4 regions of the Pseudomonas sp. DC1.2 genome follow, and region 1 is predicted to be linked to each of the others. Evidence: predicted binding sites of a transcription regulator. Region 1 holds the regulator's gene; each other region holds the start of a gene.
The links. Region 1 encodes sigma-54, which starts transcription at its own class of promoters, with help from an activator protein. Its sites were predicted from a motif close to ANTGGCATNNANNTTGCTNT; they were not measured.

Region 1 (7,289 bases):
GCCCAGCAGTTGGGTTTCATCTTCAATCGCTTCTGCCAGCGAGCGATTGGCGCTGGTCAGCGGATGGCGACGACGGGTTTCCGAGAAGCGCTTGAGCAATGTTTCTTCGTCGGCGTCCAGATAAACAACATCGCACTGGATATGCCGGCTGCGGACTTCCTCGAGTAATTCGGGAAAGCGCGAAAGATGGCTGGGCAGGTTGCGTGCATCAATAGAAACAGCGACCAGCGGTTGCGCTAGCTCGGTATGAATCAATGCGCGTTCGGCCAACTCTGGTAACAGGCCTGCCGGCAGGTTGTCGATACAGTAGTAGCCGCTGTCCTCAAGGACATCGAGTGCGGTGCTTTTACCTGAGCCGGACCGGCCGCTGACAATGATCAAGCGCATGATTACTGACCGTTTTGCTCGTCCAGGACAACCTGATACAAGGCTTCGTTACTCGGGGCGCTACGCAGGCGATCACGAACTTCCTTGCGATCAAGCATGCTGGCGATCTGTCGAAGCAATTCAAGGTGCGCATCGGTGGCGGCTTGCGGTACCAGCAGTACAAACAGCAAATCAACCGGGGCGCCGTCAATAGCGTCGAAATCGATGGGAGCATCCAGGTGCATCAACGCACTGATGGGCGCTTCGCAGCCTTTGAGGCGGCAGTGGGGGATGGCGATACCGTTGCCAAAACCCGTGGAGCCGAGTTTTTCACGGGCAACCAAGCTCTCGAAGACATCCTGCATGGCCAGATCCGGCACTTCGCGGGCGATCAGGTTGGCAATTTGTTCGAGTACTTTCTTTTTACTGCCGCCCGGCACGTTCACAAGGGAACGGCCGGGGGTCAGGATGTTTTCAAGTCGGATCATGGGTAGGGAGTGTTAACGACCGGTTGCGCCCTGAAGCAGGCTTTGGGTCTTTTCCTTATGCTTTTTAAGTTGGCGATCCAGCTTGTCGGTCAGCAGGTCAATGGCCGCATACATGTCTGAATGCTCGGCATTGGCGACCACTTCTCCGCCGGGGATATGCAAGGTGGCTTCGATTTTCTGCTTCAGCTTCTCGACGTTCATCGTGACTTGCACATTGGTGATTTTGTCGAAATGCCCCTCAAGCCTTTTGAGTTTTTCGCCTATGTAGGCGCGCAGGGGCTCTGTCACTTCCAGCTGGTGTCCACTGATATTGACTTGCATACAGCTTCTCCTTCGTTGCCAGTGCATAAAGCGGCAGGTAGAAATACCTGCCACTGGAACGCTGTGCTGTGGCTTACATCAACCGCTTGCGTTCGCTCGAAGGCGCGATCCCTAGGGACTCACGGTACTTGGCGACGGTGCGGCGAGCCACCTGAATGCCTTGTGCCTCCAGTAAACCAGCGATCTTGCTGTCACTCAACGGCTTTTTCTGATTTTCCGCGGCAACCAGTTTTTTGATGATCGCGCGGATTGCCGTGGACGAGCATTCACCGCCTTCGGAGGTGCTGACGTGGCTGGAGAAAAAGTATTTCAACTCATATATGCCCCGTGGGGTATGCATGAATTTCTGCGTGGTTACCCGTGAAATCGTTGATTCGTGCATCCCCACCGCTTCGGCGATGTCATGCAGTACCAGCGGTTTCATGGCCTCGTCACCGTACTCCAGGAAGCCTCGCTGATGCTCGACGATCTGGGTGGCTACTTTCATCAGGGTTTCGTTGCGGCTCTGAAGGCTCTTGATGAACCAGCGGGCTTCTTGCAACTGATTACGCATGAACGTGTTATCGGCGCTGGTGTCCGCGCGACGCACGAAACCTGCGTACTGGGCGTTGACCCGCAGGCGTGGCACCGACTCCTGGTTCAGCTCTACCAGCCAGCGTTCGTTATCTTTACGCACGATGACGTCGGGCACCACGTATTCGGCTTCGCTGGACTCTATCTGTGAGCCTGGGCGTGGATTGAGGCTTTGGACCAGTTCGATGACCTGCCGCAGCTCATCTTCCTTGAGTTTCATGCGCCGCATGAGCTGGCTGTAGTCGCGGCTGCCGAGCAAATCTATGTAATCACTGACCAGGCGTTTGGCTTCAGCCAGCCAAGGCGTCTTGGCGGGCAGTTGGCGCAATTGCAGCAGCAGGCATTCGCCCAGGTTCCGGGCACCGATACCAGCAGGTTCGAATTGCTGGATGCGGTGCAGGACGGCTTCGATTTCGTCCAGTTCGATATCCAGTTCCGGGTCGAAGGCTTCGAGGATTTCATCGAGCGTTTCGTCCAGGTAGCCCTGATTGTTGATGCAGTCGATCAGGGTGACGGCGATCAAGCGATCAGTGTCGGACATCGGTGCAAGATTCAATTGCCACAGCAGGTGGCTTTGCAGGCTTTCACCGACCGATGTGCGGGTGGTGAAATCCCACTCGTCGTCATCGTTGCTCGGCAGGCTGCTGGCGCTAGTCTGGTAGACGTCATCCCAGGCCGTGTCGACAGGCAGTTCGTTGGGGATGCGTTCGTTCCAGTCGCCTTCCTCAAGGTTATCCACCGTTGGGGCGGATTCCTGGTAAGAGGGTTCCTGAACGTCGGCGTTGGGTTTCTGCTCGGCGCTGTCGGCCAACGGGTCGGTGTTATCGAAGTCGTCGCCTTCTTCCTGGCGTTCGAGCATCGGATTGGACTCCAAGGCCTCCTGGATTTCCTGTTGCAGGTCCAAGGTCGACAATTGGAGCAGGCGGATAGCCTGTTGCAGCTGCGGTGTCATCGTCAGCTGCTGGCCCATTCTCAAGACTAGCGATGGTTTCATGGCAGGGGCTTAACACCTTATTCGCCGGCGCACATGCGCCATCCACTACAGGGCGCCGGAGCGCCAAACATAAGCAAATTATATGCCTGAAACTGAAGTGTTTGCCTAGAGCGCTGTAACAATAAAACCCCTAAGGCTTCACTGATACGCTTTTCTGGCCATCGGCTGAACACCTTTGGAGCTTCGTGTTTGCCGGGAGCGCTGTAGCAATAAAAAAACTTTATTGGAACGCACGCTCAGGCCATTGCCGGGCACCTCAGTGCTTACAGGCGGAACTCATGGCCTAGATAAACTTCTTTTACCAGCTCGTTGGCCAGGATGGTTGCAGAATCGCCTTCGGCGATCAGTTGTCCATCGTTGACGATGTAGGCTGTTTCGCAGATATCCAATGTTTCACGGACGTTGTGGTCGGTGATCAAGACGCCGATGCCCTTTGCCTTGAGGTGATGGATGATTTGCTTGATGTCGCCCACGGAGATCGGGTCAACGCCGGCGAAAGGTTCGTCCAGCAGGATGAATTTCGGTGCCGTGGCCAGTGCTCTTGCGATTTCCACGCGACGGCGCTCACCACCGGAAAGGCTCATGCCGAGGTTGTCGCGAATGTGGTTGATATGGAATTCCTGGAGCAGGCTTTCCAACTCTTGGCGCCGCCCGGCTTTGTCGAGTTCTTTTCGTGTCTCAAGAATCGCCATGATGTTGTCGGCCACCGACAGTTTGCGGAAGATCGACGCTTCTTGCGGGAGATAGCCGATACCGGCCTTTGCACGGCCGTGCATCGGTTGGTGGCTCACGTCGAGGTCGTCGATCAGTACGCGGCCCTGATCGGCCTGTACCAAGCCGACGATCATGTAGAAGCAGGTGGTCTTGCCCGCGCCATTGGGGCCGAGCAGGCCGACGATCTGTCCGCTGTCGATGGACAGGCTGACGTCGCGCACGACTTGCCGGCCCTTATAGCTCTTGGCCAGATGTTGGGCTTTGAGAGTTGCCATTACTGGGCCTTCTGCTTCGGCGGGATCACCATGTCGATCCGTTGGCGTGGCGTGGTGATTGGCGAGCCATTGGCGCGGCCTGCGGTAGCCACCTGTTTCACCGTGTCATAGACGATTTTCTCGCCTTCGGTGGTACTGCCGTCGTCGCTGATGACTTTGGCTTGGTCGATCAGCACGATGCGGTTTTGCTGGGCATGGTACTGAACGGTCTTGCCGTAGCCTTTAACTGGCTGCGGCGAGTCGGGCTTCTGCTTCTGCTCGAAATACGCGAGGTTGCCCACGGAGGTCACGACGTCGATTTCGCCGGCCGGCGTGCGAGTGATGGTCACGGTGTTGCCGGTGACCTTCATCGAGCCTTGGGTGATGATCACGTCACCTTTATAGGTGGCGATCCCTTGCTTGTCATCGAGCTGAGCATCGTCAGCCTGGATGCGGATCGGTTGCTGGCTATCGTTCGGCAGAGCCCAGGCGCTCACGCTTCCCAGTGCTGCGCCCAGACTGAGCAAAATAGGGAGGGTTTTAACGAGCCTCATACTGTCCTCTTACTTTCGATAGCAGGTGTATCCTGCTTTCTTTCAAATACGCTTTCATTCCCGTGCCAAATGACACCCCGCCAGCGCCGTCGATTCTAACGGGTTGCTCGGTCTGCGCATATTGCTGCTGTGGGAACACTGTCATACGGGTGCTGGTAATAATGGTGTCGCGGTTCTTTTCATCGGTGCGTGCAATGCGTACTGAGTCGATCAGTTCCACTTGCGTGCCGCCCGGGTTGACCTCGCCGCGCAAACTTTGCACGTGCCACGGAAACTCGGTGCCACGGAACATGTTCAGGTCGGGGTTGGTCAGCAGCGTTACATCGCTCGCTTTCAAGTGTTCGACCTTGTCTGAGGTCAGGTCGTACTGCAATTTGCCATCTGGCAGGAACTGCATACTTTGTGCGTTGGTGGCGTAGTAGTCGATCTCGCCTTCATCGACCTTGGCCACTGGCTTGTCGAGGAAGCGTTCCGGGCTGATGTTCCAGTAGCCGACGGCCGCGAATATCGCAGCGATGCAGCCGAACATCAGGATGTTGCGAATCTTTTTGCTCAGCATAAATGGGCTCACAGGTACGCAGCGTTGGCTGCATCGAGGCGGCCTTGGGCGCGCAGGATCAATTCGCAGAATTCCCTGGCGGCGCCTTCGCCGCCTCGGGCCTGGGTAACGCCGTGGGCGTGTTCACGGACGAAACTGGCGGCGTTGGCCACGGCCATGCCCAGGCCCACGCGGCGAATCACCGGTAGGTCCGGCAGGTCGTCACCGAGGTAGGCAACCTGTTCATAGCTTAGGTTGAGTTGAGCAAGAAGCTCGTCCAGCACGACCAGTTTGTCTTCGCGGCCCTGGTACAGGTGTGGAATCCCCAGGTTCTTTGCACGCCGTTCGACCACCGGGGTCTTACGACCGCTGATGATAGCGGTCTGAACGCCGGCTGCCATCAACATCTTGATGCCTTGGCCATCAAGGGTGCTGAATGTCTTGAATTCGCTGCCGTCTTCCAGGAAGTACAGGCGGCCGTCAGTCAGCACGCCGTCGACGTCAAATACGGCCAGTTTGATCTGTTTGCCGCGTTGCAGCAGGTCGGTACTCATTACATCACTCCTGCGCGCAGCAAATCGTGCATGTTCAAGGCGCCAACCGGGCGATCCTCGCTGTCGACCACTACCAGTGCGTTGATTTTATGGTCTTCCATGATTTTCAGGGCTTCGGCGGCGAGCATTTCGGCGCGGGCGGTCTTGCCATGCGCGGTCATGACCTGGTCGATGGTGGCGCTGCGGATATCAATGCTGCGGTCCAGTGTGCGACGCAGGTCGCCGTCCGTGAAAATCCCGGCGAGCCTGCCGTCTGCTTCCAGGATAACGGTCATGCCCAAGCCTTTTCGGGTCATCTCCATCAGCGCGTCCTTTAGCAGCGTGCCACGTTGCACCTGTGGCAGTTCCTGGCCGGCGTGCATGACGTGTTCCACTTTCAGGAGCAGGCGTCGGCCAAGTGCGCCGCCAGGATGGGAAAAAGCGAAATCTTCGGCCGTAAAGCCGCGTGCCTCCAGCAGAGCAACAGCCAGGGCGTCGCCCATGACCAGCGCTGCGGTCGTCGACGAGGTGGGCGCAAGGTTCAGCGGGCAGGCTTCGTGTTCGACATGCACGTTAAGATTGACTTCGGCAGCCTTGGCCAGCGGCGAATCAGGGTTGCCGGTGAGGCTGATCAACTGGATGCCGAGGCGTTTGATCAGCGGCAGCAGGGTAACGATTTCATTGGTGGAGCCGGAGTTCGACAATGCAAGGATGATGTCATCGCGAGTGATCATGCCCATGTCGCCGTGACTGGCTTCGGCCGGGTGTACGAAAAATGCAGTGGTGCCGGTGCTGGCCAGGGTGGCGGCAATTTTGTTGCCGATGTGCCCGGATTTGCCCATGCCGACCACGACGACGCGGCCTTTGCTGGCCAGAATCATCTCGCAAGCGCGCACGAAATCCGCGTCGATATGGGGCAGCAAGCCTTGTACGGCTTCCAGCTCAAGGCGGATGGTGCGTTGTGCCGATTGAATCAGGTCGCGGGATTGGCTCATGTCTGAAATCGTATAGCCCGATGAAAAGGCGGCGATTATAGCGGTAATGATCGAAACCCTCACGCAAGTTCGTCGTGCTTTGTTAACAGCCGTTCTCTAATGCCTCTAAATCAGCATTTTTGCCTGTCACGTTGCTGAATATGCTCTGGCTTGGGCCTTGGGCGGTTGGCCTTTGCAGTGATATAGTTCGCCGCCAGTTCGGCCCGCCCGGGAGGTATGTGCTTTCGTCAGGAAGCCAGGCGTCCGAGTGAGAGGCTGCATCGCAAGGAGTTTAGATGAGTGCCGATAACGCCTACGCGGTCGAGCTGAAGGGACTGTCCTTCAAGCGCGGTGCGCGCAGCATTTTCAATAACGTCGATATCCGTATCCCTCGCGGCAAGGTCACCGGCATCATGGGACCTTCCGGGTGTGGCAAGACCACGCTTCTACGGTTGATGGGTGCGCAATTGCGGCCCAGCAGCGGTGAAGTCTGGGTCAACGGTCAGAACCTGCCGAAGCTTTCGCGCAGTGATCTGTTCGATGCGCGCAAGCACATGGGTGTGCTGTTTCAGAGTGGCGCCCTGTTTACCGATCTCGATGTGTTCGAGAACGTCGCTTTTCCGCTGCGCGTTCACACCGACCTGCCGGATGAAATGATCCGGGACATCGTCCTGCTCAAGTTGCAGGCCGTGGGTTTGCGTGGGGCCATTGACTTGATGCCGGACGAGCTGTCCGGTGGCATGAAGCGTCGTGTGGCGCTGGCCAGGGCGATTGCGCTCGATCCGCAAATTCTCATGTATGACGAACCTTTCGTCGGCCAAGACCCTATCGCCATGGGCGTGCTGGTGCGTCTGATCCGTCTGCTGAACGACGCACTGGGCATTACCAGCATCGTTGTCTCCCATGACCTGGCAGAGACCGCGAGCATCGCCGACTATATTTATGTAGTCGGCGATGGGCAGGTATTGGGGCAAGGCACT
Region 2 (7,289 bases), 1.3 Mb from region 1:
GTGCGGCGTGAGTTTTCCGGTTGTTGTCGAGCTTTTGAGCTTGCTGAAACGTTTCTTCAAGTCTATAAAAACGGCACAACTCCAAGAAAGGCTCCTCTCATGATCCCGCTCAAACTCATCGTTGCTCTTGGCGCGCTGTCCGCTGCCTCCCATGCCATGGCCTGGGATTACGTCCTGCTCGATACCGACAAAGCAGCCCAGAACTGGCAAATCACCAGTCAGCAACTGGGCGTAAAAACCGACAAACCCTTTTCTGTGACCCTGCGCACGCTGCACGGTGGTCGCCAGGAGGGTGTCAGCATCGTTGATATCGATAACGGCACCCTGAAACTCTCGGTGGTGCCGACACGAGGGATGAACGTCCTGCACGCCTCGGTAGGCAACGTGCGTATGGGATGGGATTCGCCAGTCAAGGACGTAGTCAACCCGTCGTTTATCGAACTCAACGGTCGCGGCGGCCTGGGCTGGCTCGAAGGCTTCAACGAGCTCGTCGCCCGCTGTGGCTACGAATGGGTTGGGCACCCTGGGATGGACAACGGCGAACTGCTGACGCTGCATGGGCGTGCGGCTAACATCCCGGCCAGTAAAGTGACCCTGCACATCGACGAGAAAGCGCCTTACGCCATCAGTCTGCGCGGTGAGTTGAAGGAGCAGGCGTTCAAAAAAGTCGACTTCTCCGTACAGACCGAACTGGTCACCGAACCCGGCAGCGTGGCGTTCTCCCTCAACGACACCCTGACCAACAACGGCGACTACCCGAAGGAATACCAAGCGTTGTATCACAGCAACTTCAGCACTCCGTTCCTGGAACAGGGGGCCCGCTTCGCCGCGCCGGTGAAGCAGGTGTCGCCGTTTAACGATAAGGCCAAGGGCGACTTGCCGGACTGGCAAACCTATCGCGCTCCGACCAAGGATTACGATGAAACGGTTTACAACGTGGTCCCTTACGGCGATGCGAAGGGCGATACGTTGACCGTATTGCACAACAAGGCAGGCAGTCTTGGGGTTTCGGTGGGTTTCAATACCCAACAGTTACCGGTGTTTTCCCTGTGGAAAAACACCGATACCCAAGGGCAGGGTTATGTCACCGGGTTGGAACCAGGAACGAGTTTTTCCTACAATCGCCGTTATCAACGGCCACTGAACCTGGTGCCGTCCATTGCGGCGAAACAGCAGAAGCAGTTTCAGATTCGCTATAGCTTGTTAGCCGATAAAAGCGCTGTGGATAACGCGTTGAAACGGGTGAGCGAGATTCAGGCTGGACGTGAGACTGAGGTGCGCCAGACGCCGTTGGTGGACTTGACCAAGGAGTAATCCTGGTCAGTTGGCGGTGGGTCGATATTGCAACGCTTCGGCCAGATGTTTACGGGTTATCCCATCGACTTGCTCAAGGTCAGCCAGGGTACGTGCCACCTTGAGCAGTCGATGGGCGGCGCGTAATGACAGTGTCAGTCGCTCGCAAGCGGATTCCAGCCAGCGCTCATCGACTGTGGATAACGTGCAGTGGCGACGCAGGCCGGGAAGGTCAAGAAACGCATTGGCGCAACCCTGGCGTTGGTGTTGCCGCTCTCGGGCGTTGGCGACCAGTAGCGAGGCGGTGGCAGTGTCGTCGCCGGGCTTGGATGTCGGATTTAATGCCGTTGCCTCGCGGGCAACGGTCAAGTGCAAATCTATTCGATCGAGCAGGGGCCCTGACAGTTTGTTGCGGTAACGCTGGACCATGTCCGACGAACAACTGCAGCGGCCACTCGGCTCACCAAGATATCCACAGGGGCATGGGTTCATTGCAGCCACCAACTGGAAGCGTGCCGGGAATTTTACGCGGTCCCTGGCTCTGGCTATCACGATGTGGCCAGACTCCAAAGGCTCTCTTAAAACCTCCAGAACTTTACGATCAAACTCGGGGAGTTCGTCCAGGAACAGGACGCCATGATGGGCCAGGGTAATTTCGCCGGGTTGCGGTTTTGAGCCGCCGCCCACCAGTGCCGGGCCAGAGGCAGAATGGTGTGGGTGCCGAAACGGTCGCTGCGGCCAATGGCTCAGAGGCACACAACTGGCGACCGATTGAATCGCCGCAACTTCCAGTGCTTCATTCTCGGCCAACGGCGGCAATAGCCCCGGTAAACGACTGGCCAGCAGGGTTTTACCCGTCCCCGGCGGCCCGCTGAACAGCAAGTTATGCGCCCCGGCTGCTGCGATCAACAAGGCCCGTTTTGCCGCAGGTTGGCCCTGCACTTCGCTTAGGTCGGGATAAGGTTTGCTGGCGTAGAGCAAGCCGTTGGACACATAGGGTTCGACGGGCGTATGGCCGTTGAAGTGTGCGACCGCCTCCAGCAAGTGATCCACTGCGATCACCTTCAGCCCCGACGCCAGGCACGCTTCTTCGGCATTGGCGCGTGGCACCATCAATGAGCGCCCGGCCTCGCGCGCGGCCAGCGCGGCCGGCAATACCCCTCGGACTGCCCGCACTGCGCCTGAGAGCGCCAACTCTCCCAAACACTCCACATCGTCCAGGGTCAATGTCGGCACCTGCACACTGGCCGACAAAATCCCCAGGGCAATCGCCAGATCAAACCGCCCACCATCCTTGGGCAAGTCCGCCGGGGCGAGATTCAACGTGATGCGCCGCGCCGGAAATTGCAGACCAGAATTGATGATTGCGCTGCGTACCCGGTCCTTGCTTTCCTTCACGGCTGCTTCAGGCAAGCCGACCATCGTCAGTGACGGCAGCCCGTTCGCCAGATGGACTTCTACGGTAACGGCGGGCGCATCCACGCCAATCTGTGCGCGACTATGGACAATGGCGAGAGACATGGTCGTTCCTTGAGCTGACGTGAACCGCTTCCTGCGGTTTTTTTGAAGGGTAGTCGAGCAGCAATGATGCGTTCGAGTAGAGGTTTACAAGACGTATCTACGATGGGGGCGACGCGCAGGATGAAGACTTGGCCTGCCCCTCACATTAATCGTAGGGGCCCGAATGAGCAGTCGTGGCCCAGACCGCACGCCTGAATAACGTCCCGCAGGGGCGGTTTACTCGGATGCAGCCGATGGGCTCAGCCTGGTTTCAAGCTCAGCTACCTTCGCCTCAAGACTCTCCAATCGTGCCCGAGTGCGTGCGAGCACAACCATTTGGCTATCGAACTCTTCCCTGCTCACCAGATCCAGCTTGCTGAAGCCGCTTTGCAGCAGGGCTTTGAACTGACTTTCGATTTCGCTTTTCGGCAGCGGGGTTTCGCCGCTGAAGAGGCGGGAGGCGGTGCCGCTCAGGGCGTCGAGGAAGTCTTTGGGCGCGAGCATGGGAAAAGTCCTGGAAACAATGGCGCGCAGTGTATCACGCAGTGTCTATAGTCAATCCCGCAGGCAGCGATGCACGCTTTTCGCGCAGAGGGACGGACGGTAATGCACTGTTGTTGTGCGCAAAGGGCCCCCGAAGTGTGAGAAGTGGCCTGCGCTAGCGATCAAAGGACTGAAATCACTGGTTTTTGGCGAGATGGCAAGCTTTCTGCTTAGTCGCTAGTGACCCATGCACTGATGCAGTCGCTGTGACGAATGCAGTGCGCCATACGGAACGAGGAAGTTTCGCACGGAGGTTAGCTGGCGTCGGACGGGCAGGTAGGGCCGACGATGCGTTACAAAGCCAGGCACTGCGCTTAGACTTGAGTCGGGTTTGTTTTCCTGGGGCAAGTCCACCAATTCGGGAGAGAGTTTTCATGAAGCTAGTCACTGCCATCATCAAGCCGTTCAAACTGGACGACGTGCGCGAGTCGCTGTCCGAGATCGGCGTGCAGGGCATTACCGTCACTGAAGTCAAAGGCTTCGGTCGGCAGAAGGGTCACACCGAGCTGTATCGCGGCGCGGAGTACGTGGTCGATTTTCTGCCCAAGGTGAAGATCGATGTCGCCATTGACGACAAGGATCTTGATCGGGTTATCGAGGCGATAACCAAGGCGGCCAACACTGGCAAGATCGGTGACGGCAAGATTTTCGTGGTCAATTTGGAACAGGCGATTCGCATCCGTACCGGCGAAACCGATACCGACGCAATCTAAGCCGCCACAAACCCAACGCCCCAGGAGAAAACAATATGACTCTGCGTAAATTCGCAGGGCTCGGAGCCCTGTTGTCCATCGTAATGCCCGGCCTGGCTATGGCGGCAGATCCGGTGGCGCCTCCAGTCCTCAACTCCGGCGACACCGCCTGGATGATGACCTCTACTGCCCTCGTCCTGTTCATGACGATCCCGGGCCTCGCGCTGTTCTACGGCGGTATGGTTCGGTCGAAAAACATTCTTTCCGTGATGATGCAGTGCTTCGCCATTACCGGTCTGGTCACCATCCTGTGGTTCATTTATGGCTACAGCATGGCGTTCGACACCACGGGGATGGAAGTCAACGTCGTCAACCTCAACTCCTTTGTCGGCAGCTTTGCCAAGGCCTTCCTGGCCGGCATCACGCCTGCCAGCATTACCGGGCCGACGGCGCTGTTCCCTGAAGCGGTGTTTGTCACCTATCAGATGACCTTTGCCATCATCACCCCGGCGTTGATCGTCGGTGCGTTTGCTGAACGGATGAAGTTCTCCGCGATGCTGGTGTTCATGGGTGTCTGGTTCACCCTGGTTTACGCACCGATTGCGCACATGGTCTGGAGCGGTCCAGGTTCGCTGTTGGGCGACTGGGGTGTACTCGATTTCGCCGGCGGCACCGTGGTTCACATCAACGCCGGTGTGGCTGGCCTGATTGCCTGCCTGGTATTGGGCAAGCGCAAAGGCTTCCCGACAACTCCGATGGCCCCTCATAACCTCGGTTACACCCTGATGGGCGCTGCGATGTTGTGGGTCGGCTGGTTCGGTTTCAACGCCGGTTCCGCCGCAGCGGCCAACGGCACGGCCGGTATGGCGATGCTGGTGACTCAAATCGCTACCGCCGCCGCGGCATTGGGCTGGATGTTTGCCGAGTGGATCACCCACGGCAAGCCAAGTGCTTTGGGCATCGCGTCGGGTGTGGTGGCCGGTCTGGTGGCAATCACTCCAGCGGCAGGCACCGTGGGCCCAATGGGCTCGCTGATCATTGGCTTGGCGGCGGGCGTCGTCTGCTTCTTCTGCGCGACGACCTTGAAACGCAAACTCGGCTATGACGACTCCCTGGACGCCTTTGGTGTACATGGTATCGGCGGTATCCTCGGTGCGATCCTGACAGGTGTGTTCGCAGCGCCAGCCCTCGGCGGCTTCGGTACTGTTACCGACATCGCTGCACAAGTCTGGATTCAGTGCAAAGGCGTAGGCTTCACGATTATCTACACCGCAATCGTCACCTTCATCATTCTCAAGGTCCTGGACGCTGTCATGGGTCTGCGTGTGACCGATGAGGAAGAAGCGGTCGGTCTGGATCTGGCACAGCACAACGAGCGCGGCTACAACTTGTAATACGCTCACTAAAAAAATTGCCCGGCTTGCCGGGCATTTTTTTGTCTGGGATTTGTCATTGAAAGAGGTGGCTGAAAGGTTTTTTCTTACGCCTTATGTCGTGTTTACACTCAGCGTTTTTTTGAGGCGAAAGACTTACAGCAGTGCAGGAATATTAGGGCCTTTGTTTTTTTCCTGAGCGCGCTAGAATGCGCCCCGAACGTGCGGAGAACTGTATGTGGCAACAGACGCTGATAACCCTGAGGGCACGGCCACGGGGCTTTCATCTGGTAACGGACGAGTTACTCGCCGGGCTGCCTGAACTCAAGGTGTGTCGGGTCGGTCTGTTGCATTTGTGGCTGCAGCATACCTCGGCGTCGTTGACCATCAACGAGAACGCCGATCCGGCGGTACGTCGCGACTTCGAACGATTTTTCAATCGTCTGATCCCACAAGGAACAGATGGCTATGAGCATAACGACGAAGGCTTGGACGACCTCCCGGCGCACTTCAAGGCCAGCGTGCTTGGCTGTCAGCTCAGTTTGCCGATTTCGGCAGGCCGACTGGCGTTGGGAACCTGGCAGGGCGTTTATCTGGGCGAGCACCGTGATCACGGCGGTGCCCGTAAAGTCCTCGCCACCTTTCACGGTGAAGGGGCATAAACCGCTGGTTACCAGCGGTTGTTGAATTTTTTCCGGCGGCCGTCGACAGATGGCGAAGCTGGGCTATAACTAATCTGCTTTTCGCAAGTCATGAGGTAGAACATGAGCGACGATGATCTGGAAAACGACGACCTGGAAGTAGGCGACGAAGACGAGGCTGAAGAAGGCCTCGAAGCTGCAGCGGAAGACGTTGCTGACGACGACGGTGGTGATGCGCCGGTTCCTACTGCCAAGGGCAAAGCCAAGGCCGCGGTGTCGGTTGATGAGCTGCCGAGCGTTGAAGCCAAGAATAAAGAGCGTGATGCTCTGGCCCGCGCCATGGAGGAGTTCCTCTCCAAAGGCGGCAAGGTTCAGGAAGTGGAGGCCAATGTGGTCGCCGATCCGCCCAAGAAGCCTGACAACAAGTACGGCAGCCGGCCTATCTAAGCGTCTGCGACTTTGCTTGCTGAAAAAGCCCGCCGTCGCTGCGGGCTTTTTCATGGGCGAAACAACAGCCCCAGTTTTCGTGCGCTCCACTGCACGAGTCTGCTCGCGACGAGGCTGTCATATTCACAAGCGAGGTTGCCTGGCACTCCTTAATCGTGGGCAAACCCGCTCCTGCAGGCGGTGTGTCAGGTCGAAGCGGCGTTCCAGTGCGCCAGCAGCGCCGGTAATTCGGTCAAGCTGCGAACCTCGGCATCGGGTGCCTTTTCGGCGTCCCATGGCTTGCCGGCCGGGTTAAACCAGATCGCTCGCAACCCTGCTTGCTGGGCTCCGGCAATGTCATCGCCGGGGTGATCGCCAATATGCACCGCCGTTGCGGCTGTTGCCCCGCCACGTCGCAAGGCCTCATGAAACAGCCGCGCATCTGGCTTGGCGATGCCAATGTCTTCGGCGCACAACGCAAATTTGAAGTAATCCGCCAGACCCAGTCGGCGCACATCGGCATTGCCGTTAGTGACCACGCCGAGTGCATAGTGGCTGGCTAGAACTTCGAGTGTTGGCTCAACCTCGGGAAACACCTCTATCTGATGCCGAGCCTGCAGGAACACCTCAAAACTCTGATCCGCCAGCGCTGAAGCGTTGCCATGGTCGTAGCCGGCCTCTTCCAGTGCGTGGAACAGAACCTGGCGCCGCAACGCGCTGATTCGATGCTTGAGGCTCGGATCATTGCTCAAAACCCGCTCACGAATCGACCAAAGGTGCTCCACCGGCACGGCTCCCAGTTTCGGCGCATGGTCGGTCAG
Region 3 (7,289 bases), 2.7 Mb from region 1:
GCTCAAGGCCATTGCGATCGATTGGTAATTTCAGGCTGGCGAGGATTTCGCTGCGCTTGCGGCCATGCTGTTCGAGCAGAATGATCAGTGCCTGTTTCTGCGCCAGAATTTCTTCGAGCAGTGGCATGTCGCGACCGTGCAAAGCCAGTGATTCGGTTTGCAGTAACTCCAGCAAATGTTGCGCTGGAGCAAAATCGTCGGTGATCAGTTGCAGTAGATTAGTGTCGTGCATGGCTGGCCTTGGGTTTTAAGCGTCCAAAAGCCTGGCGCAGGCGATGGCCTAGCGCTGGGCTTCGAAGTTGAGCAGTTTGCTGGCTACACGGTTGCTGTCGACTTTATAGCTGCCATCGGCAATCGCGGCTTTCAACTCGGCCACACGGGCGTTGTCTACGGCAGGTTGATCGCGCAGCTTGTCAGTGACCTTCTGCAACTGTTGAGCCTCATTGCTGAGGTGTACCGATTCCCCGCTTTTTACGGTACTGGCCTGTTCGGCCGGGGTATTCAGCGGCGCGGATTTGCCGGCGTCGGCGGTTTCCTTGTTGGCGCTGGTACGTGTACTGCCCGTAAGTGACGAGGAGCTGTTCAAACGGCTGAAATCGATGACCATGATAAAAAAACCTCTGGGTATTTGGACGCTTGCCATGTTTTCGGCTATCGCTTCGAAAACTTTAGGCTCATTTATCAATGAGCATGCATGCGCCAGCGCTTGTCCGGCGTGGGGCACAGTTTAAGCAACAGCCCCGAAACGCGCCATAGCTTCACAAAACAGAGAGCCCTACATGGACACTTCCACTTGGCCCGGCGCGATGACCTGCGCCTTGATGACCCGTTGCGAGTTGAGGTTCTTCACTCGAATCTGTTCTCGCAGGCCGCCGTTGGACAGGGCCTCTCCCGGCATGCGCACGCTGAGCGTACCACTGCGGGCGATAATCACCACTTGGTCGCCCTTGCTGATGACTTCAGCCTGTTCGAGGTGGACCAGTGTCAGGACCTGATCGGTGACCGTTGGTCGGGTAAGTTTTTGCCCGATGGCCTGGTCGAGCGAGGTGAAATAGCCCTGGTTGATCAGGCTGATGTCGCGCTCACGCATGACCACATCGCCGGGTTCAATTATGCCGGTGCGCTTGAGGGGCCGAGTGGTGGTGACAACCTCCCGAAACAGGCGCACTTGAGCGGGTACGAATACGGTCCATGGGGAAGCGCCCTCGCAACGAACTTTGACCGTGACGCGACCGATCGGAGTGCCCGGACTCTCCAGGGACGCTGTCAATTCCTTGTCACACATCGGCATGCGGAGCCGCGGATCAAGTTGGTTAACCTTGATTTCGTAGCGGCCTACCGTTTGACTGGTTGCCAGATAGTCTTCTACGGTGAATTCAAGAAAGCCCTGAGTGACGCCGATAAGCATGTCAGGCAAGGTAACCGTATCAGCAACGGCAGGGCTGCCAGGGTGCAGAAGGCAAACAGCCGACATTGCACAAAGCAATTTGCGGTAGTTTGATGTCAGGCGTCGGAAAAATGTCGTTTGTGCGTTCATACAGGTTAAAAAGCAAGCGCCGTGCCGTTTATTGATGAATGTGCGTCGCAACACACACTTAGCGTTGGTGTAGGAGTCTTGGCATGGCTGGTGTAATGGATTCGGTAAACCAGCGCACGCAACTGGTAGGGCAGAATCGCCTTGAGCTGTTGTTGTTCCGTCTTGACGGCCAGCAGCTGTATGGGATCAACGTGTTCAAGGTTCGCGAGGTGCTGCAATGCCCCAAGCTGACTCTGATGCCCAAGTCCAGTCCTGTCGTGTGCGGTGTAGCAAGTATTCGGGGTGCAACCATCCCGATTCTCGATCTGGCGATGGCGACCGGTGCCGGTCGGTTGCTCGATCAAAGCAATCCCTTCGTGATCATTACGGAGTACAACACCAAGACTCAGGGTTTCCTGGTCCGGTCGGTGGAGCGCATCGTCAACATGAACTGGGAGGAGATCCATCCACCTCCCAAGGGCACGGGACGCGATCACTACCTCACGGCTGTGACTCGGGTCGACAATCAGTTAGTCGAAATCATTGATGTCGAGAAAGTGTTGGCGGAAGTAGCACCGACACCGGAAGCCATTTCGGTCGGCGTGGTGGATGTCGAAACCCAGCACAAGGCGCTTTCGCTGCGTGTGCTGACGGTCGATGATTCGTCGGTGGCGCGCAAACAGGTGACGCGTTGCCTGCAAACGATCGGCGTTGAAGTGGTCGCGTTGAACGACGGAAGGCAGGCGTTGGAGTACCTTCGCAAGCTGGTCGAAGAGGGCAAGAAGCCCGAAGAAGAGTTCTTGATGATGATTTCCGACATCGAGATGCCGGAGATGGACGGTTACACCCTGACGGCCGAGATTCGCAGCGATCCACGGATGCAAAAGTTACATATCATCCTGCACACTTCGTTGTCGGGTGTATTCAATCAGGCGATGGTCAAGAAAGTCGGTGCCGATGACTTCCTGGCCAAATTCCGTCCTGATGACCTGGCATCCCGGGTAGTCGACCGGATCAAAGCAGCAGACATCAGCTAAGGGCCTTTTGCCCTTGGCGGTTAACGCGATTTAAGAGGCGGCATCATTGTCTACGGGTAATTTGGATTTTGAACAGTTCCGGGTCTTCCTGGAAAAAGCCTGTGGCATTTTGCTCGGTGAAAACAAGCAGTACCTGGTCTCGAGCCGTCTCAACAAACTGATGGAGCAGCAGGGCATCAAATCCTTGGGTGAGCTGGTTCAGCGCATCCAGACCCAGCCGCGCAGCGGTTTGCGCGAAATGGTGGTGGATGCCATGACGACGAACGAAACCCTTTGGTTTCGTGACACCTATCCGTTTGAAGTCTTGAAGAACAAGGTGCTGCCCGAAGCGATCAAGGCCGCTCCCGGGCAACGTCTGCGAATCTGGTCGGCGGCCTGCTCGTCTGGGCAGGAACCGTACTCGCTGTCGATGTCCATCGACGAGTTCGAGCGGGTCAACCTGGGCCAACTGAAGATGGGTGTGCAAATCGTTGCCACCGATCTGTCTGGCACCATGCTGACCAACTGCAAGACCGGGGAGTACGACAGTCTGGCAATTGGTCGTGGCTTGTCGCCCGAGCGTTTACAGCGTTACTTCGACCCTAAAGGTCCGGGGCGCTGGGCGATCAAGGCGCCGATCAAGAGTCGCGTGGAGTTTCGCTCGTTCAACCTGCTCGACAGCTACGCCGCGCTGGGCAAGTTCGACATCGTGTTCTGCCGCAACGTGCTGATCTACTTCTCCGCCGAGGTGAAGAAGGACATCCTGTTACGGATCCACAGCACATTGAAGCCGGGCGGCTACTTGTTCCTTGGCGCTTCGGAAGCGCTAAACGGCCTGCCGGATCATTACCAGATGGTTCAATGCAGCCCAGGGATCATTTACCAGGCGAAGTAATGGGTGAGTGGTACACAAAAACGGGAGTCCGCAAGGGCTCCCGTTTTTTTATGCCCGGTTATTTATCACGAGTGCCGCAGTCCCGGTAGGCGCGAGGCGGGCAAGCCTCGCGCCTGCTGTTGATTGATGTTGTCCTCGAGAAAGCGGCAGAAAAGCGGCAGGCGGCGGAAACCTGTTGCCGCTTTTCTGGCATTGCCGCTTTGCCACTGCCCGCAAAGCCGCGGTTTATGAGGATTTATAGGTTGGCACGGGGCTTGCTATGTTCCCAGTACGAAAAATCAGGTCACCCGAAGGTTTCCCGACATGAGCATCAGCTTCGATAAAGCGCTCGGTATCCACGAGCAAGCCCTGGGCTTTCGCGCTCAGCGTGCCGAAGTCCTGGCCAATAACATTGCCAACGCCGATACCCCGAACTACAAGGCTCGGGATCTGGACTTCTCCAAAGTGCTTGCTGCACAAAACGAGAAAACCAAGGGCGGGACGTTTGCCTTGAACATGACCAACAGCCGTCATATTGAAGCGCAAGGCCTGGGCGATGGCGACGAGTCGCTGCTCTATCGCACGCCGATGCAACCGTCGATCGACCAGAACACCGTGGATGCTCAACTGGAACAGTCCAATTACGCGGAAAACGCGATTGGTTTCCAGGCCAGTTTCACCCTGCTCAACAGCAAATTCAAAGGGCTGGTTTCAGCCCTGCGTGGAGAGTAATTCATGTCTCTTGCCAGTGTTTTCAACATTGCCGGTAGCGGCATGAGTGCTCAGACCACTCGCCTGAACACCGTCGCCAGTAACATTGCCAACGCCGAGACCGTTTCGTCGAGCATCGACCAGACCTACCGCGCCCGTCACCCAGTGTTCGCCACCATGTTTCAGGGGGGGCAGAGCGGCGGCAGTGATTCGCTGTTCCAGAGCCAGGACGCGGCGGGACAAGGCGTGCAAGTGTTGGGCGTGGTCGAAGACCAGAGCAACCTTGAGGCGCGTTACGAGCCCAACCATCCGGCGGCTGACGCCAAGGGTTATGTCTACTACCCGAACGTCAACGTCGTCGAAGAAATGGCCGACATGATTTCCGCGAGTCGTTCGTTTCAGACCAACGCCGAAATGATGAACACCGCCAAAACCATGATGCAGAAGGTCCTGACCCTCGGTCAGTGATAAGGGGCGACCTCGATGAGTATTACCGATTCCACCAGCAGCCTGAGTCTTACCGACATCCTGGCGAACTCTTCGGTCAAGAAGACTGCTTCGACGACCAACGGGCTCGCGGCAGCCACCAGCAGCGCCACTGGTAGCCAGACTTTGGGCAAGGATGCGTTCTTGCAGTTGCTGGTCACTCAGCTCAAGAACCAGAATCCGCTCTCACCACAGGACAACGGTGCGTTCGTGGCGCAGCTGGCTCAGTTCAGCAGCCTTGAAGGGATCACCTCGCTCAACACTACCGTGAGCTCCCTGGCCGGTAACTACAACTCTTCGCAGGCTTTGCAGGCTTCTTCGCTGGTTGGTCGTTCAGTGATTGCGCAAACCAGCACCGCTCAGGTCGATGACCCAACCAAGGGCCTGACCGGCTCGGTCAGTTTGTCGTCGTCTATCGCCAGCGGCGCCGGTACCGTCACCGTGACCGATGCCAGCGGCAAGGTGATCAGAAGCATCGACCTCGGCAGCCAGCCCGCAGGCAGCGCCAGCTTCAAATGGGATGGTAAGGACAGCGCGGGCACCACGGTCCCGGCAGGTACTTACACCTTCAAGGCCAATGCGCTGATCAATGGCACGGCGACCGATCTCGCGACTTATCTGCCGGCAACGGTCAACAGCGTAACGATCAGTCAGACTGGCGGCGAGTTGATGCTCAACCTCGCTGGCATGGGCTCTGTAGCCCTGTCAAAAGTTCAAACTATTGGTATATAGAGCCGACTAACCGGCACAAAGGAGTGGAATATGTCTTTCAATATCAGCCTTAGCGGCCTCTATGCAGCCAACAAGCAACTGGATGTCACCGGTAACAACATCGCCAACGTGGCAACCACCGGTTTCAAATCCTCCCGCGCCGAATTTGCAGACGTCTACTCGGCGACCAAGCTTGGTAGCGGTAGCAAGACCGTCGGCAGCGGTGTGAACCTGGTGAACGTTTCTCAGCAGTTCACCCAAGGTGACATCAACAACACCGGTAACGTGCTGGACATGGGCATCAATGGCTCGGGCTTCTTCACCCTGGGCAATAACGGTTCGACGTCATACACGCGTGCCGGTACGTTCAAAGTCGATAAGGATGGTTTCATTACCAACACCGACTACACCTCCCGTTTGCAGGGTTACGGTGTGGACGCCAATGGCAAAGTGATCAACGGCGTATTGACCGATCTGAAAATCGACACCTCGAACCTGGCGCCGAAGTCTACCTCGGCTGTCACCTCGACGATCAACCTGAACTCGACTGCTGCTGTCATCGATGACACGGTCGTCGCTGGCCAGTTCGACCCGAACAACACGGCGACTTACACCAAGTCGTTCAGCACCCCGATTTATGACAGTCAGGGCAACCAGCACACCATGGATCAGTACCTGGTGAAAACGGGCGCCAACACCTGGAAGACCTACACCCTGGTCGATGGTCGTAACCCTGACGCCACCGGCAGCGATCCGAAAGTGACACCGGCAACGGCTTCTACGCTGACGTTCGATTCCACTGGCAAATTGAGTCAGGTCAGCACCCCGGCGCCACCCGGTGCGCCGGTTATCAGCACTGACTTGAAGCTGAGTGGCTGGGTGCCTGGCACCGTGACCAATGGTGTCTGGGCGGCTAACGGTGCCTCGGCCAATGCGGCCGGCGTGACCATCTCCCTCGCCAAAACCACGCAATACAACGCTGATACCGCTCGTTCGATTCCGACTCAGGACGGTTACGCCACTGGCCAGATCACTAACCTGACGATCGACGGCACCGGTACGCTGTTTGCAAACTTCAGCAACAACCAGAGCAAGGCCATCGGCCAGGTTGCGTTGGCGAGCTTCACCAACGAACAAGGTCTGCAGCCAATTGGCGGCACCGCATGGAAAGAAACGTTTGCCTCGGGTATCCCTGGCTACGATGCGCCGAAGACCGGTACGTTGGGCGCTATCGTTTCCAACTCCCTGGAACAGTCCAACGTCAACCTGACCAACGAACTGGTCGACTTGATCAAGGCGCAAGGTAACTATCAGGCCAACGCCAAAGCTATCTCGACTCAAAGCACCATCATGCAAACCATCATTCAGATGACCTGATGCTGGTTGGGTTTTAGCGCTTTAAAAGGAGCCCCTCGCAAGAGGGGTTTTTTTGGGGGTGGGGTTTATGTCGCGTGTCGAAGCGTTGCCTTGTCGGTCGGGGCATCGCTTTGCTTGGGCAAAAGAAAACCCCCGGCCAGTCCAGAAGACTGATCGGGGGTTTCCAGTAAGCGCCGCTCGGCGCTTACTCACTCAGCTTATTGGCAAGCTTCGCAGTCTGGCTCGTCAATCGCGCAGGCTTTAGGCACTGGCGCCGGACCGGCAGGAGCAGCGAGGACCGAATCGTCACCGTGGTTGCCGCCGCTGGAAACAGCGTTCAGCTTGCCGGTGTTGATGGTCGACTTCTCGGTGCTGGTCGCGGCCAGGGCACGGAGGTAGTAAGTGGTTTTCAGGCCACGGTACCAAGCCATGCGGTAGGTCACGTCCAGCTTCTTGCCCGAAGCGCCGGCGATGTACAGGTTCAGCGATTGAGCCTGGTCGATCCACTTCTGACGACGGCTGGCTGCGTCAACGATCCACTTGGTGTCCACTTCGAACGCAGTGGCGTAGAGCTCTTTGAGTTCTTGCGGGATGCGCTCGATCTGCTGAACCGAACCGT
Region 4 (7,289 bases), 2.0 Mb from region 1:
CTCCCCGGCGTCCACCAGGTTGCAGTACAACTCGTCGAAATACTGCGGCTTCTTGCGCAGGGCCGTAGCGAAGCTGTTCCCTGCGGCGACTTCTTGTTTCACCTCGTCCACCAGTTTGCGCATGGCCGGGTTATCGAAGCCTTCGCCGATGATTTCGAACGACTGCAATAACGGCACGCCGGCTTTCATCATGGTCGCCATTTGCCGGGTGAACAGGGCGATCTCCTGGGCTTTGATGCGTTTGCCCAGGCTGAAAATCGACATGGATTTTTTGCGCACCTTGCCTGGGTTAATGCCTTGCTTGCGCAGTTGCGCCTTGATCAGCGCAGGGCTCAGACCGCTCAATTCGCCGGTCACCTTCACGCCTTTTTTGTCCGTGCCTTCCCACGCGTACACGCTGATTTTTGCTGCCTTGGCGGCCATGTTCAGTCCTTGGTGACCCGGTTGATTTCTTCCAGGCTGGTGATGCCTTGCATGGCCTTGAGCAAGCCCGAGGTTCGCAGATCGTTAAAGCCGTCCTTGCGCATCTGGATATCGATTTCCAGCGAATTGCCCTCAGCCATGATCAGCCGTTGCAAATCGGGTGTGTTTTTCACCACCTCATAAATCCCGGTTCGCCCTTTATAACCGCCGTTGCACTGGTCGCAACCGACCGGCTCATAGATCGTAAACGAGCCGATGCGGTCCTCGGGGAAGCCTTCCTTGAGCAGCGTTGCCCGAGGAATCTCGATTGGCCTCTTGCAATGGCTGCACAGCTTTCGCGCCAAGCGCTGGGCGATGATCAGGCTGATGGAGGTCGCGATATTGAAACCCTGGATGCCCATGTTTTGCAGGCGGGTCAAGGTTTGTGCGGCGCTGTTAGTGTGCAGGGTGGACAGCACCAAATGCCCGGTCTGGGCGGCCTTGATGGCGATTTCCGCCGTTTCGAGGTCGCGGATCTCACCGACCATGATCACGTCCGGGTCCTGACGCAGAAACGAGCGCAGGGCTTGGGCGAAATCGAGTCCTTGCTTCGGATTGACGTTGACCTGGTTGATGCCTTCCATGTTGATCTCCACCGGGTCTTCGGCAGTAGAGATGTTGATGTCCACGGTGTTGAGAATATTCAGCCCGGTATACAGCGATACGGTTTTACCCGAGCCCGTGGGGCCGGTTACCAGGATCATTCCCTGTGGCTGCTTGAGGGCGGCCATGAACAGTTCTTTCTGGTCAGGCTCATAGCCAAGGGCGTCAATGCCCATCTGGGCGCTCGACGGATCGAGGATCCGGATCACCACTTTTTCGCCCCATAGCGTCGGCAGGGTGTTAACCCGGAAGTCGATGGACTTGGTCTTGGACAAGCGCATTTTGATTCGTCCGTCCTGAGGGCGTCGGCGTTCAGATATGTCGAGGCTGGCCATGACTTTCAGCCTGGCAGCGATGCGGCCGGCCAGTTGAATCGGCGGCTTGGCCACTTCGCGCAAAATACCGTCGGTACGCATGCGCACCCGGTAGGTCTTTTCGTAGGGCTCGAAGTGCAGGTCGGAAGAGCCGCTTTTGATGGCGTCGAGCAGCATTTTGTGGACGAAACGCACGACGGGTGCGTCATCGGAATCCTGACCCGCGCCCGCGTCCTGCTGTTTGTCGTCGACTGACTCGATGTCCAGACCTTCCAGCTCAAGGTCAACCATCTCTTCCAGACCGGTCGCGTGGTTGTCGAAGAACTTTTCGATGGCATCGCTGAGTTTGTCGTCCTCCACCAAGATCGCTTCGGTGGTCAGCCCGGTGCTGAACTGGATGTCATTGATAGCCTGTTGGTTGGAGGGGTCGCAAATGCCAACGAACAGTTTGTTACCGCGTCGCCAGAGGGGCAGTGCATGGTGCTGGCGTATCAGCTTTTCACTGACCAGTCCTCTGGGCTGGGCTTCCTTGTCCAGGCAATTCAGATCCAGGAAGGCCATGCCGAAATGTTCCGAGGCGATCTCCGCCACTTGCCGGCTTTTTACCAGTTTGTTTTGTACCAGGTAGCTGACCAGGGAGATGCGACTGCGTTGGGCTTGCTGATAAGCCTGCTGAGCGCTTTTCTCGGTGAGCAGTTCGGCCAGGACCAATTGCTTGGCCAGACCACTTAGGGCGATGTCATTCATGGGGATACCGGACGCAAACAATGCATGACTTATAGCCTAGTCAAAGGACGGAGCCAAACCAGCTGTGCTCAAGTGACAAAAAATGTCAGATAGTGCGTTTTCCGGGGGTGGCAAAAGGCTCTATCTGAAGCGAGTGCCCCGCCAGCAGGGCCGGAGCAACTTGGCATGGGCTGTGCTGTGGGATATTCAGAGCATGAGATTTCCACTCATGCATGGAGACTGTCTATGAACAATCAAAAAGGTTTTACCCTGATCGAGTTGTTGATCGTGATCGCGATCATCGGGATTCTGGCGACGTTTGCGTTGCCGGCATACAGCAAATACCAGGCGAAGGCCAAGGTGACTGCCGGGATCGCGGAAACGTCGGCGCTTAAAGTACCTTTCGAAGACCTTATGAACTCAGGTACTACGGACCCGACAGTGGCCCTCATTTCGCCTGCCGGTGCTACAACTCAGAACTGCACACTGGGTGTTACCGGGACTGCCGCCGCAGGCACCGGGACCATTACCTGTAAGCTGATCAACGCCCCTTCGGCAGTAGTGGGTCAAGTTGTCACTCTGACTCGTACTCAGACGGGCACCTGGAGTTGTGCCACTACCGCTTCGAAAGACTACACAAGCTTGAACTGCCCAGGCACATGATTTTCCTCTAGCGCGATCAATACCCTGCCCTCATCGGCGGGGTATTTTTTTTATCTGTTGATCGGCGAATCCGTCAGGAAGAGCGCAATGCGTTCAATTTTTTTGCGTCGACCTAGTGAACGGTTAAATGCTCGATAGTTCATGGCCTTAGGCCTGCGGAAAAACTGGCAAGTTGCATGCAGAGAATATCGCCGTCATGCAATTTGCATGATTTTGAGATTTTGCTGTTTTTTTAACTTGTTGATTTATAAGGTTTTATTTCATATTTGAAAGTTGGCACAACGTTCGCACTATACCCAGTAACCCTGCTGACAAGACATGCAGCAGACTTTCTAGAAAAACAGGAGTTACTCGTATGAAGAAGTTCGCTATCGCTGCCGCTACTGCAACCGCGCTGACCCTGACCATGGCCAACGCTGCGTTTGCACAGACCACTACCACCCAAGCCCCGATGACGCTGGCGGCCGGTGAAATGACCAAGGCAAAAGAAACCACTTCTGATACCTGGATCACTACCAAAGTCAAAAGCGACCTGGTCACCGAAAAAGGCATTCCAGGCACCGACATCAAAGTAGAAACCAACAAAGGCGTTGTATCGCTGTCGTCGACTGTTGCAATCACCGAAGCTCAGAAGACCACCGCTGTGGCGATCACCAAGAAAATCAAAGGCGTTAAAGCGGTTTCCGCTGACGGCCTGAAAGCCGAGTAAGGCAAGGCTTCTCGCCTGGACTGGGAGAAGGAGCAGCGGGCGGGCCGAGTTATACGTCTGCTGCCTCTTTAGAGTTCATGCGAACGGCCACAAGGAAGTGGCCATTACAGGCCCCGGCACTCGTGCCGGGGCCTGTTCTATTTGGGGCGCGGTCAATCAACAGTGGAAACGAGCTTGCTCACCAAGAGCGTTGAATGTTTATGGTTTGCTGGATCTAGCTTCCGCGTTTGCTGGTGATTTGTACCAGTCGATTGCCTTCGAACCGCAGGTACTGATACATCCCGCTATTGGGGCCGTAGGTCCATTCCTCAACCTGGAACTCTTCCCGGCGGTTGGCGCTGCGTTTGTAGCCCAACAGGTCGCGGCTGACCGGGTCTCCGCACTTCTGCAACACTTCGCCAGACCTGTCGCCGACACTGATCAGTTGACTGCCGCAACGCAGCGTATCGGCGGCTGAAGCGTGAGTGGCCGCCAGGGCAAGGCCCAAGCCGAGTAGCCAGCGCCTGCCCATTATTCAGCGTCCAGATGCATGGGGGTTACCACTCGACCGTCACTTTGCGCTTCACCGAGGTTGGCATCGATGAAGTAAACGCGGTCATCCGCCAGTTGCCCCTTGTCCACCAAGAAGTCCTTGATGCTGCTGGCGCGGTCCTGACCCAGTTGGCGCAACAGCACGTCACTGGCGCTCCAGAAGTTGATCACCCCTTCGCGCATTTTTGCCGTGCGTTGGTCCTTGCTCAAATCCTTCCATTCGGCGGGCGGCTGAGTCTTCAGGCGTGTGCGGTAAATCCCTTCCAGCAGCGGGCCTTTCTCGTTGTCCGGCACTTGCAGTAAGGACGCCTGCGCTGGGACTTTGTCGCCGCGACGCTGGAGCATTTTGTAGTAGTTGTACTGGTATTCGCGTTCCAGGCGTTGCTGGGCAATCAATGGGCCGTCACTGCTTTGCGCGGCGGTGCCTTCGATTTCCAGGCGCAGGGCCGGCCGTTCCTGGAGCGCGCCGGCCAGTTTGACCAGCGCCGCTTCGGCGTCTGTGCTCAGATCACTGGAGCCAGGGGCGAACGAGACGCTGCCCAGGTCCTGCGAACTCCCGCCACTGATCAATCCGCCAATGAGTTTAAACGGCGCGGCGGCGGCTTTGACGATCAGGTTACGCAAGGTTTGCCAGACAATTGGCATGACGCTGAATTGCGGGTTGTTCAGGTCGCCGGTCACTGGCAGTTCGATGGAAATCTTGCCATCGACGTCTTTGAGCAAGGCAATCGCCAGTTTCAGCGGCAGGCTGACGGCGTCCGGGCTGTCGACTTTCTCACCCAGTTGCAGTTGTTCGATCACCACTTTGTTTTCCGCCTTGAGTTGGCCCTTGGTGATCAGGTAATGCACATCAAGGTTGAGCCGGCCTTTGCGGATGCGGTAACCGGCGAACTTGCCGGAGTAAGGGGTCAGGGTTGTCAGTTCCACCCGTTTGAAACTGGTGGAAATGTCGAGACTGGCCATGGGGTCGAAGGGGTTGACCGCGCCCTTGATGGTCACCGGTGCATAGCGATCAACCTTGCCGTTAATGTCAACGCTGGCCGGCTTCGCCTGTCGGCTGTCGATGGTGCCGATTTGCCCGTTGAGCTGTTGAACGGCGGTGGCGAAGTTGGGCGTCAGGCTAAAGTCGGCAAAGTTTGCCGAGCCGTCATTGATGGCAATGCCACCGATGTGAATACCCAGCGTTTTGTCTTTACTCGCCGCAGGTTTGGCGGCGGGTTTGGCGCCGGAACCCGCCGGTTGCGGGATCAACAGGTCATCGATGTTGGTGGTGCGGTCATCGTTGATCATGAAGCGTGCATAAGGTTGAAACAGGCTGACCTTGTCGATCGACAAGCTGTCGCCGTGTTGATAATTCAGGCCTTCGAGCACCAACTGTTGCCACTTGAGGAAGTCGCGGGTTTTGAGGGTGTCGAGCGTATGCAGTTGATCGACTTGAGCGCGCCCCGTGACGTTGAAGGCCAGTGGTTCAGTGCTCTTGAGGTTGACCGCCAGATCGCTGCCGAGCATGCCGCTGCGCAGTTCCAGACGAATGAACGGGCTGATATAGGATTGGGCGACGCGCAGGTCGATGTCCTTGGTCTGCACCTTCAACCTGGCGCTGATCGGCGCCAGGTTGACCTGGCCGTCCATCATGATCTTGCCTTGCTTGCCCAGGCCCGTGTCGAGCTTGACGGTGAAAGGCGAGCCGTTGAGGCTGTCGAAGTTTTGCAGGTCCAGGTTCAGTGGGCCGAGTTCCAGGGCGACGGCGGGTTGCGCCTGACGGTCCGCCAGATGGACTTGGTAATCGCGCAGTTGCACGTCCTTGATCAGGACTTGCCAGGGTTTGCTGGGGGCGGCAGGCGCAGGTTTCGGTGAGTCAGCTGCCGCTGGCGTACTGGCCGGCTCGGCTTTTGCCGCCGGCTTGGCGGGTTGGCTGGCGAACAGTTTCTGCCAGTCGAGTTGCCCATCGGCTTCGCGGGCGGCCCAGGTTTCCAGTTTTTGACTGCGAATTTTGCCGACTACCACCTGCTGGTTGGCCAGGTCCACGGTGGTTTCGCTGATGTCCAGGCGTGCAAGCTTTGCCAGCGGCCGACCGTCCGGGGCATTGACGGCGAACGGTGCGACGCTGACCGCGACATTGCTCAGTAGCAATTGAGTGTCTTTGGCCAGGTTGAGCTTGTAATCGGTGCTGAGGTTCAGTACGCCGTTTTCCAGCACCAGTGGCAGCGCATCACGCACGTAGGGCCACCAGACTTTCATCTGACCGTTGGTGACTTTCAACTTACCTTCGGAGGCTATCGGGATCAGGCTGAAGTTGCCGGTCCAGTCGATCTGCCCACCTTCCGGGCCGGCAGCGACCAGGGTCATGTCGGCGTTGTCGTCGGGCAGGGTGCTGAGGTTCTTTAGCTCGAAATCGAGTTTGTCGTAGAGGAATTCGATGGGTTCGTTGGGCCGTGCGTCCTGGAAATGCACATAGCCGCCGGCCAGTTTGATCCGGTCTACACGCAGCGGAAACGGTTTTGCGTTTGGCTCGGCAGGCGTTGGCTCGCTCTGCGGCAACTTGAACAGCCCGAGCAGGTTGAGTGTGCCGTCTTTGCCGAAGAGGATTTCAGTCTTGGGTTTATCCAGCTCGATATCGGTCAGGTGCAGCGCCTTGGTCCACAGGCTGTCGATCTGCAGGTTGGCGTACAAGCGTTCGAAGCCCACTTGTTCCTTGCCCGGCTCGCCGATGGTCAGGCCCCAAAGGGTCACCTCCAGGCTGAACGGGTTGAGTTCGATCCGCTGAATATGGGCGGGCATCGTCGCGTAGCTGGCCAGTTGCTGGTTGGCAACCCGCAGCGCGATGCCCGGCAAAATCAGAAACCCCAGCAGGCTGTAGAGGGCCAGCGCTGTCAACAAAGCGCCAATAGCGCGAATCAATCCTTTGGGCATGTGTGGCTTCATCTGTCTAAATCGGAGTGCGTTGGAGTATGGCACGCGTTTCCGGTTCCGAAGTAGTCAGCGCGGGCTGGGATTTTTCAGATTCTTCTGTAGGAATTTTTACTTCCGAATTCAGAGCTGAAGGATCAGGGTTTTCAGGGGCGGCTGCTGATCCATCGATGGGAAGTCTCGACCCGGGGTCATCACTGTCCATTCACGCACCGGGCGCCCGGTCTTTTCGGCACAACGCAGCACCTGTTCGCGCCAGTCGTCCATGCTGACTTTTGCCAGGTTGTTGCAGCAGATCAGCACACCATTCTCGGCGGTGGCCAGCAGTGCCGGTTTCAGCAGGCTCTGGTAGTCTCGCAGCAGGTCGACGG

Region 2: glnK (P-II family nitrogen regulator) is a predicted target of sigma-54. The motif match lies at 3,490-3,509, and genes of this name have one in related genera.
Region 3: flgB (flagellar basal body rod protein FlgB) is a predicted target of sigma-54. The motif match lies at 3,669-3,688, and genes of this name have one in related genera.
Region 4: RHM68_RS21350 (pilin) is a predicted target of sigma-54. The motif match lies at 2,286-2,305, and genes of this name have one in related genera.

What each region holds. Positions count from the first base shown of each region.
Region 1 is NZ_CP133782.1:934,833-942,121, forward strand. Features, by position in the region: gene rapZ (RNase adapter RapZ) at 1-387, opposite strand, end outside; gene ptsN (PTS IIA-like nitrogen regulatory protein PtsN) at 390-854, opposite strand; gene hpf (ribosome hibernation-promoting factor, HPF/YfiA family) at 867-1,175, opposite strand; gene RHM68_RS04085 (RNA polymerase factor sigma-54) at 1,249-2,742, opposite strand; gene lptB (LPS export ABC transporter ATP-binding protein) at 3,006-3,731, opposite strand; gene lptA (lipopolysaccharide transport periplasmic protein LptA) at 3,731-4,264, opposite strand; gene lptC (LPS export ABC transporter periplasmic protein LptC) at 4,251-4,823, opposite strand; gene RHM68_RS04105 (HAD family hydrolase) at 4,832-5,356, opposite strand; gene RHM68_RS04110 (KpsF/GutQ family sugar-phosphate isomerase) at 5,356-6,330, opposite strand; gene RHM68_RS04115 (ATP-binding cassette domain-containing protein) at 6,606-7,289, shown strand, end outside.
Region 2 is NZ_CP133782.1:5,435,968-5,443,256, reverse strand. Features, by position in the region: gene RHM68_RS24820 (hypothetical protein) at 1-85, opposite strand, end outside; gene RHM68_RS24815 (aldose 1-epimerase family protein) at 100-1,314, shown strand; gene RHM68_RS24810 (YifB family Mg chelatase-like AAA ATPase) at 1,321-2,814, opposite strand; gene RHM68_RS24805 (accessory factor UbiK family protein) at 3,031-3,297, opposite strand; gene glnK (P-II family nitrogen regulator) at 3,711-4,049, shown strand; gene RHM68_RS24795 (ammonium transporter) at 4,085-5,422, shown strand; gene RHM68_RS24790 (secondary thiamine-phosphate synthase enzyme YjbQ) at 5,638-6,063, shown strand; gene sutA (transcriptional regulator SutA) at 6,166-6,489, shown strand; gene RHM68_RS24780 (HAD-IA family hydrolase) at 6,675-7,289, opposite strand, start outside.
Region 3 is NZ_CP133782.1:4,067,064-4,074,352, reverse strand. Features, by position in the region: gene RHM68_RS18335 (flagellar protein FlgN) at 1-232, opposite strand, end outside; gene flgM (flagellar biosynthesis anti-sigma factor FlgM) at 281-607, opposite strand; gene flgA (flagellar basal body P-ring formation chaperone FlgA) at 776-1,537, opposite strand; gene RHM68_RS18320 (chemotaxis protein CheV) at 1,621-2,553, shown strand; gene cheR (protein-glutamate O-methyltransferase CheR) at 2,600-3,427, shown strand; gene flgB (flagellar basal body rod protein FlgB) at 3,731-4,138, shown strand; gene flgC (flagellar basal body rod protein FlgC) at 4,142-4,585, shown strand; gene flgD (flagellar hook assembly protein FlgD) at 4,601-5,335, shown strand; gene flgE (flagellar hook protein FlgE) at 5,366-6,691, shown strand; gene RHM68_RS18290 (ribonucleoside-diphosphate reductase subunit alpha) at 6,889-7,289, opposite strand, start outside.
Region 4 is NZ_CP133782.1:4,718,518-4,725,806, reverse strand. Features, by position in the region: gene RHM68_RS21360 (type II secretion system F family protein) at 1-423, opposite strand, end outside; gene pilB (type IV-A pilus assembly ATPase PilB) at 426-2,126, opposite strand; gene RHM68_RS21350 (pilin) at 2,352-2,768, shown strand; gene RHM68_RS21345 (BON domain-containing protein) at 3,124-3,477, shown strand; gene RHM68_RS21340 (DUF2845 domain-containing protein) at 3,692-3,988, opposite strand; gene RHM68_RS21335 (DUF748 domain-containing protein) at 3,988-6,921, opposite strand; gene RHM68_RS21330 (class I SAM-dependent rRNA methyltransferase) at 7,042-7,289, opposite strand, start outside.